One region of the Lactococcus sp. EKM203L genome, then DNA from elsewhere that is predicted to be linked to it. Evidence: predicted binding sites of a transcription regulator. Region 1 holds the regulator's gene; the other holds the start of a gene.

The links. The regulator NrdR, encoded in region 1, represses ribonucleotide reductase genes. The targets are predictions, from matches to a motif close to ACACNATATATNGTGT.
Region 2: nrdD (anaerobic ribonucleoside-triphosphate reductase) is a predicted target of NrdR. The motif match lies at 5,958-5,973, and genes of this name have one in related genera.

Annotation. Positions count from the first base shown of each region.
Region 1 is NZ_JAALEQ010000003.1:369,910-377,368, reverse strand. It holds gene HFD15_RS07610 (DHH family phosphoesterase) at 1-353, shown strand, start outside; gene rplI (50S ribosomal protein L9) at 350-802, shown strand; gene dnaB (replicative DNA helicase) at 808-2,175, shown strand; gene HFD15_RS07595 (Veg family protein) at 2,370-2,627, shown strand; gene HFD15_RS07590 (phosphotransferase family protein) at 2,696-3,469, shown strand; gene trmB (tRNA (guanosine(46)-N7)-methyltransferase TrmB) at 3,590-4,243, shown strand; gene nrdR (transcriptional regulator NrdR) at 4,362-4,808, shown strand; gene HFD15_RS07575 (replication initiation and membrane attachment family protein) at 4,861-6,036, shown strand; gene dnaI (primosomal protein DnaI) at 6,036-6,917, shown strand; gene HFD15_RS07565 (NADPH-dependent oxidoreductase) at 6,910-7,459, shown strand, end outside.
Region 2 is NZ_JAALEQ010000002.1:216,654-224,112, forward strand. It holds gene HFD15_RS04285 (energy-coupling factor ABC transporter ATP-binding protein) at 1-556, opposite strand, end outside; tRNA gene HFD15_RS04290 (tRNA-Ser) at 700-787, shown strand; gene eno (phosphopyruvate hydratase) at 855-2,123, opposite strand; fluoride riboswitch at 2,202-2,274, opposite strand; gene HFD15_RS04300 (DUF2325 domain-containing protein) at 2,414-2,920, shown strand; gene nrdG (anaerobic ribonucleoside-triphosphate reductase activating protein) at 3,029-3,634, opposite strand; gene nrdD (anaerobic ribonucleoside-triphosphate reductase) at 3,631-5,874, opposite strand; gene HFD15_RS04315 (LysM peptidoglycan-binding domain-containing protein) at 6,218-7,459, shown strand, end outside.

The DNA.
Region 1 (7,459 bases):
AATATAAGAAGGCCAATGAAATTGTTCTTAATGCAAAAATGGTTTTACCAGGAATTGCTTTAGGAGTTGGACTTAAACATCAAAAATATGATAATATAGCAACAGCAAAAGCTGCTGACACTCTCCTAGATATGGCAGGGATTACTGCTGCATTTGCAATTACACAACATACTAATGGCTATATTTCTATTTCTGCTCGTTCTCGAAATGGTTTTAATGTTCAAACGATTATGGAGCAAATGGGTGGGGGTGGACATTTTAATAATGCTGCAACCCAAATATATGAAAAATATATCGATGAAGTGCAAGAAGATTTAATTGAAATACTAAAAGAAAGAGAAAACGAAAAATGAAAGTTGTATTCTTAGAAGACGTTAAAGGACAAGGAAAAAAAGGTCAAATTAAAGAAGTCCCAACAGGTTATGCTCAAAACTTTTTAATTAAGAAAAATTTGGCAAAAGTTGCTACAGCAGCTGCTCTTTCTGAAGTGAAAGGTCAAGCCAAAGCTAAGGAAAAAGAAGAAGCAGAACTTTTAGCAGAAGCAAAAGCCCTTAAAGAAGTTCTTGAAAAAGAAGACACTGTTGTTGAAATCAAAATGAAAGTTGGACAAACAGGTCACACTTTTGGTGCTGTAGATAAAGCAGATATCGCAAAAGCCCTTAAAAGTCAATTTAATCTCAAGTTAGATAAACGCAAAATTCAATTGATTAACAAAATTCAAGCTTTGGGAACAAAAGATGTACCAGTTAAACTTCACCGTGATGTGACAGCCGTGGTTAAAGTCAAAATTAGCGAGGCCTAAACTAAATGCCCGAAATTGATTTAATAAAAGCCCCGCCTCAAGACCTAGCTGCTGAGCAGGCCGTTCTTGGGGCTGTTTTTTTAGATAGCGAACGCTTAGTCGAAATTAAAGAATTTTTAAGTTCAGATGATTTCTATAAAAATGCTCACAAGATAATTTTTCGGACAATGGAAAAATTATCTGATGCTCGTGAAGCAATTGACGTCTTAACCATTCGTTCACATCTTGAAAGTCAAGGGGAGCTGGAGGCAATTGGGGGGATTGCTTATATTGCAGAACTTGCCACCGCAACCCCCACCGCAGCAAATGCGGCCTATTATGCCAAGATTGTTGCTGAAAAATCATTACTCCGCCAACTGATAAATCGTCTAACTGAATCAGTCGAAAAAGCTTATGAACAAGATTCACCAGCGGACGATATTTTAGCTCAAGCAGAAAAAAGTTTAATTGACGTCCAACAAGGACGTAATACAAATGGCTTTAAGAAAATTTCTGATGTCCTAGCGATTCATATGGATGACCTTGAGCAAAAAGCTCAACAAAAGTCTAATATTACAGGTATCGCAACAGGTTATCCCGCTTTAGATAACATGACAACAGGTCTTCATGAAGAAGAATTGATTATTCTTGCGGCTCGTCCAGCGGTTGGTAAAACAGCTTTTGCCTTAAATATTGCTCAAAATATTGGGACAAAGCAAGACCGGACAGTTGCAATTTTCTCTCTTGAAATGGGGGCAGAAAGTCTTGTCAGCCGGATGATTGCTGCCGAAGGTTCAATTGATTCACACAGCTTACGTACTGGACAATTAAATGACCAAGAATGGAATGATTATTTCATGGCAACAGGGACTTTATCAAGAGCAAGTATTTATATTGATGACACACCAGGGATAAAGATTTCTGAAATTCGGGCGCGTTCAAGAAAATTAGCCCAAGAAACAGGAAATCTTGGTTTGATTGTTATTGACTACTTACAATTGATTTCTGGAACTGGTCGAGAAAATCGTCAACAAGAAGTTTCTGAAATTTCTCGTCAGTTAAAAATTTTAGCTAAAGAATTAAAAGTTCCTGTTATTGCCCTTTCACAGCTCTCACGTGGAGTGGAACAACGTCAAGATAAACGACCAGTTTTGTCTGATATCCGTGAATCTGGGTCAATCGAGCAAGATGCCGATATTGTCGCATTTCTTTATCGAGATGACTATTATGAACGTGGAACTGGTGAAGATGAAGACGGTGAAGAGATTCTGGAAGATAATAAAGTTGAAGTTATTATTGAAAAAAACCGTTCAGGAAGCCGTGGAACAGTTGAATTACTCTTTATTAAAGAGCATAATAAATTCGCAAGTATTGATAACCGATATGGCGACTAGATTTTTTTGACTAATTCGTGTTATAATATGAGTAATTGTCTAATTCTCTTTATTAATAAAAATGAACGATAAAGAATACATTATAAAATTTGATTCTTTTAATCAAAAAAGAGAGATATAATCAAGGATAAAATTAGATTTATAAGGTAAGCGTTCGGAGAAATCCGACTTTTACGTCTTATTTGGAGGAAAAAATGGATAACCAAAATCAAGAAATAGGAAAAATCGTTGACATTCGTGAAAAAGTTCAAGCACACTTGGGTGAAACGATTGAAATTACTTCACAATTTGGTCGTAAACGCGAAAATCGTCATAAAGTGAACTTGATTGAAGCCTATGCAACACATTTCATTATTGAAAATATTCCGGCTCGTGGTCCTAAAACAACTGAGTCATATCAATATGCTGACATTTTGACTCAAACTATTTTAATTCACTATCCAAACGCATAAGTTTGAGGAATAAAGTAAATGGTTCAAATAATGATTAATAGATTTTTAAAGGAAAGGAGGAGATAAGGATGATGAAAGCCGATTGGGATATGACGCCTGTTAAAGGTGGCTCTGGCAATGCATTTTTTGGGAAAAGTGATCAGGAACGCGTTTTTATTAAAAAAAACGGCAGTCCATTTTTGCCGAGTATTTATCTTGAGGGAATCACGCCAAAAGTCTTATGGACAAAACGTACGGCTGAAGGCGATACCTTATCTGCTCAACCTTGGATTGACGGTCATACACTAAGTCCTGAGGATATGGAAGACCGCCAAATTAATCATATTTTAGCACATTTGCATGACTCAAAAAAATTGGTTGAATCTTATAAGAAGTTGGGAAGTCAAATTATTCTTCCTGAACAATTATTAGAGGATTGTGTCCAAAATACTGAGGCTTTACGAACAAATCATTTTTTGTCAGGAATCATTGAAGAAATGCGTCAACAAGTTCCCGAAATCAAAAATGAAGAGGTCGTAGTCGTTCATGGCGATGTCAATCATAAAAATTGGTTAGTAGATGATAATTCAGGAAAAATTTATTTAGTAGATTGGGATACCGTCTTTTTATCAGATTCAATGGTTGATATGGCACATGTTTTATCACATTATATTAAACCAAATAACTGGTCTTTGTGGTTGATGACATCTGGTGTTAGACCTCGTTCAGATATTATGGATAAAGTGGCTTGGTATGGAAAACTTTCTTTTCTTCGCCAAATCTCTGAATATCTTTCTAGAGGAAAAATGAAAGAAGTGAATCAAGAAATCTTGGGACTTCGTAAATTTTGTGAATTATTTTAGTAAAAATAGGCTAGGGTTTGGACCTTCCTATTTTTTGGCTTATAATTGAATAATAAAAATAAAGAAATAGAAGATCACTTTTGCTGATTTTCTATCAAAAATTAAAAAATTGAGGTAAAAATGCGCGTCAGAAATCGTAAAGGGGCAGGCGAAATGCTTGCTGAAAACGCACATATCGTAGTTGAAAATCCAGCGGACTTTAAAGGACGTTGGTCAGAACGTTTTGGAAATGATCATCCGATTCATATTGAAGTGGGTTGTGGAAAAGGAGCTTTCATCACAGGAATGGCAGCTCTTCATCCAGAAATAAATTACATTGCAATTGATATGCAATTATCAGTTTTATCTTATGCTTTAGATAAAGCAATTGAAGCAGATTTGCCAAACGTACAAATGATGCTTGTTGATGGAGCTGCTTTGAGTGAATATTTTGCTGATGGTGAAATTGACCAAGTCTATTTGAACTTTTCTGACCCTTGGCCAAAAGGACGTCATGAAAAACGTCGTTTGACTTATAAATCTTTTCTTGCAACTTATGAAAAGATTTTACGTCCTGAAGGTGAAATTCATTTCAAAACTGACAATCGTGGATTGTTTGAATATTCTTTAGTTTCTTTAGCTAACTATGGCATGGAACTTAAAAAAGTTTGGTTAGATTTACACCAAGACGAAGAATTTGCGCCTCAAAATGTAATGACCGAGTATGAGCAAAAATTCTCACAAAAAGGTCAAGTAATTTATAGATTAGAAGCAAAATTTTTGCCTAAGAAGTAAATAAGTTGCTTTCTGTCATTAAAACTAATGAAAAAAATTACTGACAGAATAAGAAAGTCTAAACCAATTTTCTGTCAGTAAAATTAATAAGAATTTATTATCTATTAAGGAGAATAAAATGAGATGTCCAAAGTGTTCTTCTGAAGAATCAAAAGTTGTTGATTCAAGACAAGCCGAAGATGCTATTCGCCGTCGTCGTGTTTGTGAATCATGTGGTTTTCGCTTCACAACCTTTGAACGTATCGAAGAAATGCCCCTTTTAGTCATCAAAAAAGATGACAAACGTGAACCCTTTAATCGTGAAAAAATTGTTCGTGGTTTAGTTCGTTCAGCATACAAACGCCCAGTATCAAGTGAAGATATTGAAACAACAGTTGCAAATGTTGAAAGAAAAATTCGTCAACTAGACAGTAATGAAGTTGAATCAGATGTTATTGGTGAATTTGTGATGCAAGAATTAGCTGAATTGGATGATATCACCTATATCAGATTTGCCAGCGTCTATCGTTCATTCAAAGATGTCAGTGAATTAGAAGAGCTCCTTAAAAATATTACCAAAAAATAAATCCGTCAGTAAAAAGTGACTGAATAAGGAACATTAAAAAGTGAGGAAAAAAATGAGAGCGGGAGATTCATTTACAATGCTTAATCGAGGAAAGACCAGCTTTGACGCTGAGGCTTTTCGTCTGCTCTATTTACCAATCATTGGCACGGATGCCTTTGCGCTTTATCAGTTAATGCTAAGCTTCTCTACTGGAAGAATTTCTCACTTTTTGGAATATCTAAATCTCGGCCTCAATCCTTTTATTGAAGCATTAGATAAATTATCTGGCTTATCATTAGTTCGTGTTTATGATGATCATACCAGTCTTTATTTTGAAGTAAAAAGTCCGCTAAATTTTGAAAATTTCCTTGCAGATGATTTTTATAGACAACTTTTGATTTCAAGAATTGGTGAAAACCGAGTAGCTGCTTTAGCTAAAAGAATGGAACCAAAAGGAAGAGAAGTTTCCAAGAAATTTCATGAAGTTTATAAAGTTAGTTTTGACTCACAAGCTCAACAAAACCCTTCAAATACAAATGAACGTTTTGATATGGGGGCCTTTAAAAGTATTATGGAACGTCAAGGCTATCATTTAAACAATGAAAATCAAGACTCCTTAACGCTCTATTCACTAGCAGAAAAATTTGAACTGAATTGGTACGAATTATTCAAGCAAGCAGAAAAAACAGCCAATGCTGATAAAACTTTGAACATGAATAATTTGATGAGAAGTCTTTCAGGAGCTAGCCAACCGCAACCAGCACTTTCAGCTTTTCCTAAAGCATTTGCCGATTTGATTGTCATCAGTAAATCTCATGAACCAGATAATTTCATCCGACAGATAAAAGCGCAAGCTGGAGGCTTTGTCAGTTCGGAAGAACATAAGCTTTTAACTAATTTAAGTCGCCAAAATTTGCCAGCAGAAGTCCAAAATATTTTGATTCACTATGTTTTAGTACAGCAAAAAAATGCGTCGTTAAATCCAAATTTTGTAAATGCATTAGCCAACGACTGGATGAGAAATGAAGTATTTACAGCTGAAACAGCGGTAAAACGAATTTTGGAACGAGAAGAATTAGCTGCTGCTAAAGCAAAAACTGGAGCTGAAAAACGACCAATGAAAATCAAAAAAGAAGCACCAAAATGGTCAAATCCAGATTATGAAAATAAGACAAGCCAAGAAGAACTTGCAAAACTTGAGAAAATAAGGCTTGACTCTCTCAAAAAACTGAAAGGAGAGCAAAATTAATGGAATCTATCGGAGACATCTTAGGAAAACGTCAAGACATCCGTGAAAATTTTGAAAAATTAGTCGCAGAAGTATTAAAAAATGCTGATGTGCAAGCTTTTATTGCCCAACATCAAATGACTTCTGACGAAATTCAACGCTCTTACTCCAAGTTTTATGAATACGTTCGTGAGCATGAAAAATTTGAAAAAGGTGAAAAACGGGCAGCTGATGGTTATGAACCTGTTTTAATCATGAATCACGGCTATGCTGATGTTTCATATCAAACGACAAATGAATTGGCGCAGCAACAAGCAGCTCAAAACCTTTTGCGACGTGTGAATATTATTGGACTTCCAAAAGATTTAAAACAAGTCACTTTGGCAGATATTGCCCTTGATGATGTTCAAAGAATCAAACCATACCAAGCCCTAGTTGATTTTATTACTAATTTTCCCAAGAAAAAAGGACTTTATCTTTATGGAGATTTTGGTGTTGGGAAATCTTTCATGCTTGCGGCAATGGCAAACGAATTAGCCAAAAAAGGAATTTCAACAACTTTACTTCATTATCCCACTTTCATTTCTGATTTAGATTTTGACAATGCCAAAGTCTGGGTCAATGAAATAAAAGCCAGCCAAGTTTTAGTTTTGGATGATATTGGGGCAGAGCAAAACAACGCTTGGGTTCGTGACAGTATTTTACAAGTCATTTTACAACATCGCATGCAAGAAAATCTCCCGACTTTCTTCACTTCAAATTTAAGAATGGAAGAATTAGAGCAGCATTTAGCCGAAACCAAGCGAGCTGATGAAATTTGGCCAGCAAAACGTGTTATGGAACGCGTGAAATATTTGGCAGAAGAAATGCGATTAGAGGGGACGAATAGACGTCATGACTGAAACAAATGAAACGATTGATTTAATGATGAATCACACTTCGGTCAGAAATTTTACAGAAGAAGCAATTGAGCCTAAAGATTTGGAAAAAATCTTAAAAGCTGCTCAAATGGCATCAACATGGAAAAATTTCCAATCATATTCTGTGATTGTTGTAGAATCACAAGCTCAAAAAGATGCGATTTATGAATTTCAACCACAAAAATCAATCAAAAATTGTGCAACATATTTAGTTTTTGTTGGCGATTTAAATCGTGCTCAAAAGGCAGTCGAATTGCATCAAGGCAATTTCCAACCGCAAGGAATTGAAAGCTTATTGATTACATCAGTTGATGCCGCAACAGCTGGGCAAAATGCGCTTCTTGCAGCGGAATCTTTAGGCTACAACGGGGTGATGGTTGGCTTAATTCGAGACCAATCCTCAGAAATTTCTAAAGTCTTGAACTTGCCAGATTATACTTATCCTATTTTTGGCATTGCACTCGGTAAAGCCGCACGTTTGAACAAAGTAAAACCACGTCTTCCTTTGGAAGCAACAGCTTTTA
Region 2 (7,459 bases), on a different contig from region 1:
TTTCATGAATCACGCGCATAATCTCTTGACGCCCGGTCGGATCAAGCATTGAGGTTGATTCATCAAGAATAATGATTTCAGGTCGCAAAGCAATAATTCCGGCCACAGCTACCCTTTGCTTTTGTCCACCAGAAAGTCTCGCGGGTTCGCGGGTTTTGAAATCAAGCATATTGACAGCAAGCAAAGCTTCGTCAACTCGTTTAATCATCTCTTCCCGTGGAATTCCTTGATTTTCCATACCAAAAGCGACATCATCTTCAACCGTTGCCCCAACAAATTGGTTATCCGGATTTTGAAAAACCATCCCAATCTTTCGACGAAGATTCCAGACATTTTCAGCAGTCAAAAGTTCTCCATCAATTTTGACTTTTCCTTCAAATTCTTCAAAAAGACCATCAATCAGTCGAGCAGTCGTCGATTTACCAGAACCATTTTGGCCAATAATCGAAACCCATTCCCCTTTTGTAATCGAAAAGGAAACACCATTAAGCTGATTTACATCGCTTTCTTTTTCATATTTAAAAACTAAATTTTCTACTTCGAGAATTTTATTCATAGCCCTTATTATACCAAATTTTAGACACTTTTAAGCATTTAGTTTTATATTTCTACTAAAAATGACATTCTTTATCGCCAAAACAAAACATTCAAAAGTCATTGCTAAACGAGAAGGGATTTTGTTATAATATTAAAGTAATCGGAGAAGTGTCCGAGTGGCCGAAGGAGCACGCCTGGAAAGTGTGTATACGTCACAAGCGTATCGGGGGTTCGAATCCCCTCTTCTCCTTTATAAATTCACATTCTTAAAAATAAAAAAACATTAATTATAAAAATTAATGTTTTTTTATTTTTATCTATTCTGGAAAACTAGCAAGAGCTACATCTTTTCCTAATTCTTCTTCAATTCGCAAGAATTGATTATATTTTTCAACCCGTTCACTTCGAGCCATTGAACCTGTTTTTATTTGGCCAGCATGCATGGCTACCGCAAAATCGGCAATGTAGCTATCAACTGTTTCACCTGAACGATGAGAAATCATTGTCTTATAGCCTGCTTTTCTCGCTAAACTAATGGCTTCAATCGCTTCAGTTACTGTTCCGATTTGATTAAGTTTAATCAAAATAGCATTTGCTACACCTTTTTTAATTCCTTCTTTGAAAATTTTAGGATTTGTCACAAAAATATCATCACCTACTAATTGAATTTTTTGACCTTGAGCTTTCGTTTGAGCTGCAAAGCCCTCCCAGTCATGTTCAGAAAATCCATCTTCAATAGAAATAAGTGCTGGATATTTTTCAACTAAATTTTCATAGTAAGTCAATAGTTCTTTAGAAGTCAATTTTTGCCCTTCAAAACGATAAACTTTTTCTTTATCATCATAAAATTCGCTTGAAGCTGGGTCAATGGCAATCGCAATTTCTTCACCAGGAACATATCCTGCACTTTCAATTGCTTGATAAAGTGTAGCTATTGCATTTTCAGTAGAACCAAGTTTAGGGGCAAAGCCACCTTCATCGCCTACGGCTGTTTCTAGCCCTTTGTCAGCTAAAATTTTCTTCAGAGTATGGTAGATATTTGCAATTTTTTCTAAACCATCGCGAAAGCTGTCCCGTTTGACTGGTGTAATCAAAAATTCTTGAACGTCAATTCCTGAATCGGCATGTACTCCACCATTAATGACATTAAAAAATGGTTGTGGAAGTTCCAAATCAACTCCACCAAGATAGCGATAGAGTGGAATTTTTTCACTATTCGCTGCCGCACGAGAAATGGCCATTGAAACCCCTAAAATTGCATTAGCCCCTAAACGAGATTTATTTTTTGTCCCGTCAAGCTCAATCATCAAATGATCTAATTTTGCTTGATTAAATGGTGATTGTCCTTTCAAGGCTTCATAAATTTCGCCATTGACATTTGCGACGGCTTTAGAAACGCCTTTCCCTTGAAGGCGGTCTCCACCATCTCTTAATTCAACTGCTTCACGGTCTCCAGTTGATGCTCCTGAGGGTACTGCTGCGCGTCCTAATGTTCCATCTGTTAATCTAACATCTACCTCAACGGTTGGATTTCCTCTAGAATCAAAAATTTCTCTTGCGTGGATGTTTTCGATTGTGACTGTCATAATAAATCTCCTTTTCTTTGCCTTTAATGCCTTGTAAGTCAAAGAAAAAATGGCAGACTACAAGGCAAAAAAAGACTTTGCTTTGTAGGCGCCATTAGATTCAAGCTATTTCTTGAAACGGTTTCGGGTGTGCACCATACCCATCTACTATTAATTTACCACTTTATTTTTATGAGGTCAAATTTTTGAAACTTATATTTAAAAAAATACATTTATCATTAAGCAAAATTGTGTTATAATCACTATAATTCGCTCCTGTCAGTAAAGACAGAGCATCAGTAAGGAATGACATGAAAACACTACTTGTTCTATGTGAAGTTAAATATTGGCATGATTTTAGAGAGGGCTTGGCAAAAGTTGGCGTTTCTTTTCTTGGTTTTGATAAGAAAAAACCTAATCGATTTGAGATTGACCAACTTGTTGCCAAAGCTGATTTCGTCGTTATGAGAAACCGAAATGTGGCTCATCATTCAGTTCAATTTGCTAAAGAAGCTTGTAAAGCAACCGATACACCCTTTTGGATTAGTAGTAACTTTGGTTTAGAAACCATTATCAAGCAACTTTCTCAAACTTTTCCAGATGAATCTTTTGAAAGCATCGACCAAAATAAGAAAAGCAAAAGAAAAATTGAAAATAGAGTTATACAAAAGCAAAATTCTTTAGCCGAAAGTGCCCAAAGCAAAGAAAGTCAAAATTATTTAAAAGGAAAAAAGAAACATCTCCCTCTAAAATCGGCGCTAAAAGATTTCAAAATTACTGACGACGAACCTGATTTTACAAAATTATTTAAAAAATAAGCGCTGACGCATTTGTCAGTGCTTATTTTTAGTGACAGAATTTCTGTCAGAAGATAGCCGTTGGCACTTTAGCGCTTACGGATATACTCAAATGTCCATCAGTAACTTTTAAATTAATTTTTCTTTATGAATTTGTTCAAAAGTTTTTTCACCATCATTGAGTTTTTCCCAAATGACAACTTGTCCTTGTTTTCGAGATTTTGGTACATCGATAATCCGCTGATTTGATGACCCACGGAATTGGAGCATTAAGTTTTTCTTTGATAATTCAAAACGACCGTCAACTAAAATATCTAACAAATCAAGCATTTCTAATTTGTCATCTGTTTCAAGTAGCATCTCTTCCCATGTATAACCTGTCCATGACCAAATATCTTTATCCGGTAACTCACGACGAATCCGTTTGAGCAAAGGAATCAAAAATGTCGTATTCAAGAAAGGTTCCCCACCAAGAAGCGTCAGTCCTTGGACATAAGGCTGAGCAAGGTCAGCCATAATTTTATCTTCAAGCTCTTTGGTATAGGGCGTTCCATAACGAAATGACCAAGTGGCTTGATTATAGCAGCCCTCACAATGAAACATACAGCCACTCACATAAAGTGAGCAGCGCACCCCTTCACCATCAACGAAATTGAAGGGTTTATAATCTGCAATATAATTTTGTGAGAGTTCATCAGCTCTCCATTCTCCTGGTTTTGGATTGTTCATACTTATTTCTCCGCAAAATATTTTGATTTCGCTTCGTCAACTTCGACTGAATCAATCAAATTTCCATCGTTCAAAGCTCCGACAGAACCATTCATATGTTTTACACGTGATGAAATTTCTTTGTGACGACCATGAACCATTGGACGTGCTTGCGGATTTCCAAGATATCCACAAGTTCTTTTGACAACGTCACAGGTTTTAGGATCATCATTGCCACATTGTGGACATTTAAATCCACGTTCCGTTGCCGCAAAATCTCCTTCAAAGCCACAAGCATAGCAGTGGTCAATTGGTGCATTTGTTCCAAGATATCCAATACGATCGTAGGCAAAGTCCCAGACTGCTTCAAGAGCTTTCGGATTTTGTTGAAGAACAGGATATTCACAGTAATGAATGAATCCACCATTGGCATAAACAGGATAGTCTTTTTCAAACTCTAATTTTTCAAATGGAGTTGGATTTTTACGCACATCATAGTGGAAAGAATTAGTATAGTAATCTTTGTCAGTAATATCTGCAACTGAACCGAATTTTTCTTTATCCATTCGGCAGAAACGGTCAGTTAAACTTTCTGACGGTGTTGAGTAAACAGAATAATGATAACCAGAGGCTTTAGACCAATCTTCACAATCTTCATGCATTCGTTTCACAATTTCAATTGTAAAAGCTTTAGCTTCAGGATTATTTTCCCAAGTTGGGCCATAAAAAGTAGTCGCCACTTCATAAAGTCCAATGTAACCTAAACTTACAGTTGCACGTTCTTTATTGTACAATTCATCAACTGAACCTTCGGCATCAAGGCGTCCCAATGCACCATTCATAAAGAGAATAGGTGCATTTTTAGGTTGTGCTTCTTTAGCACGTTCAACACGAAAAGCAAGGGCATCATGAGCAATTTCAATTCTTTCATTGAAGATTTCCCAGAATTTTTCTTTATTTCCAGCGGCTTCAAGAGCAATACGTGGAAGGTTAACTGTAACAACTCCAAGATTATTACGTCCAGCAGTCACGTCATTCCCATTTTCATCTTTCCAGCCTTGCAAGAATGAACGACAACCCATTGAAGCTTTAAATGAACCTGTTAATTCAACAATTTTATCATAGCTCAAAATATCAGGGTACATCCGTTTTGTTGAACATTCAAGTGCAAGTTCTTTGATGTCATAGTTTGGTGTCCCTACTTCGAGGTTAAGTCCACGTTTGAGTGTGAAAATTAATTTAGGGAAAATGGCAGTACGGTGTTCTGAACCTAAACCACCAATCCGGACATTCAAAATTGCTTTTTGAATTTCACGCGCATACCAATCGTCTCCAAGACCAAAACCAACTGTTACAAAAGGCGTTTGACCATTTGAAGTAAACAAAGTATTAATTTCATATTCTAAAGATTGCATTGCATCATAGATATCTTTGGCTGTTTTTTCACGAGCATAAGCTTCTTGTTTTTCAGCACCATCAATCCATTTTTGTGCATCTTTTAAATGTTTTTTATAATTTAATTTCGCGTAAGGCGCCAATACTTCATCGGCACGGTCAAATGAACAACCACCATATTGTGAACTAGCCACATTAGCGATGATTTGACTGGCTTGCGCAGTTGCTGTTTGAATTGATTTTGGCGAATCTACTTGCGCATTTCCAAGTTTAAAACCATTTTCAAACATATTTTTAAAGTCAATCAAACAACAGTTAGCCATTGTAGTAAATGGACTATAATCAAGGTCATGATAATGAATATCACCCTTTTGGTGAGCGTTTGCCACATGTGGCGGAAGAAGTTTCAAACCAATTGCTTTGGAAACCGCACCAGCTGTCAAATCACGTTGAGTATTGAAAACGTTAGAATCTTTATTGGCATTTTCATTAACGACAGTTTGGTCGCGATTAATTAATTTTTCAATCGTGAAATTGATATCCGTTGCTTTGGTACGGGCCAAATCACGGTTAGCACGATAAGAGATATATTCTTCAGCCAATTGAGTTTCACCAGACTCAAGGAGTTCTTGCTCAACAATCGATTGAATTTCATAAATTTTGACATTTTCAGAAAAACGAGTAAAGATTTCACTGACTACTCTGTCAGTAAGTTCTGAAAGAACCGACATATCTGTCAGTTCGACTTTTTTAGCCGCTTTAGTCAAAGCATCAAAAATTTTCTCACTGTTAAATTTCACTGAGCGTCCGTCACGCTTTATCACATTAATTTCTTCTAGTGTTACATCTTGATATTTTACTTCACTTTTCATATTAACCATCCTCTTCAATTACATCATCTATTTTATCAAATTCTCGAAAATGACACAATATATAGGTTAAATTATGTAAACACACACAATATCTTGTGTTGCTTGTTTTCATTCCCTTTTCTCAATTTCGCAAAGCAAAATATAATCTCTTTGTATTTAAAATGTAATCATTGCGTCTTAAATCAGATTTTTTATCTAAATTCTCACATTTTCTAGCCAATATAAAACATTAAATAAAAAACGTTTACAAACCGCCACATAATTGTCATCTTTTTCTTCCATTAACCGTGGTAAAATAGGGTAGTACTTATTTTATTCTGTATTTTCAGGAAAGGAATTATTTATGCCAGTTTCTCGTATTAAAGTTAAAAATAGACATTTAAAAAAGAAAGCCAAAAAACCACTGGCTTTTTATAAACCAGCGACCAAATTTGCTGGCGCTGTTCTCATTGCAGGAACTTTGACGACCACTCATGAGCTTTTGCTCCAACAAACAAGCCCAATGGTTCAGGCTGCAACCAATTCGACAGAAGCTTTTATTGAAAGTATTGCTGCATCAGCAAAACCAGTTGCCGATAGTAATGGTCTTTATCCTTCAGTTATGATTGCTCAAGCTATTTTGGAAAGTAACTGGGGTTCAAGCCAACTTTCTCGTGCCCCCTATTATAATTTATTCGGTATTCAAGGAACTTATCAAGGAAAAAGTGTTGTTTTTAAAACTCAAGAATATCTCAATGGTAAATGGGTCACAAAAGATATGCCATTTAGGGTTTATCCTTCCTTTAATCAAAGTTTCCAAGATAATGCTTATGTTTTAAAAACTACAAACTTTGGAAATGGTCCTTATTATGCTAAAGCTTGGCGAGCAAACGCGGCAACCTATCAAGCTGCAACCGCAGCCTTAACAGGAAAATATGCAACTGACCCTAATTATGGTGCTTCCCTGAATCGAATTATTTCTCAATATAATTTGACTCGTTTTGACGGTGCTTCTTCTGCTGGTACTTCTAATTCCGGGGGTTCAACAGCTACAAATACCAATAATAATTCAAATACAAGCTCAACCACTTATACAGTTAAATCTGGCGATACACTTTGGGGAATTTCGCAAAAATATGGAATTAGTGTTGCTCAAATTCAAAGCGCAAACAATCTTAAAAGTACAGTCATCTATATTGGGCAAAAGCTTGTATTGACAACTTCAAGTTCTTCGTCTAATACAAATAGTTCAACTTCTTCAGGAAATTCTGCCGCAACTACAACGCCTACTACTTCGGTCACTCCTGCCAAACCAGCTTCACAGACGACGATTAAGGTTAAATCTGGTGATACGCTTTGGGGACTCTCTGTCAAATATAAAACGACGATTGCTCAACTCAAGAGTTGGAATCATTTGAATTCTGATACAATTTTCATTGGACAAAACTTGATTGTTTCACAATCTGCCGGTTCTTCAAGTTCTTCAACAGGTTCAAGCTCAGCCTCTACGAGTTCAACTTCTAACTCTTCTGCAGCTTCAAATACCTCTATCCATAAGGTTGTTAAAGGAGATACACTTTGGGGACTTTCACAAAAATCTGGTAGC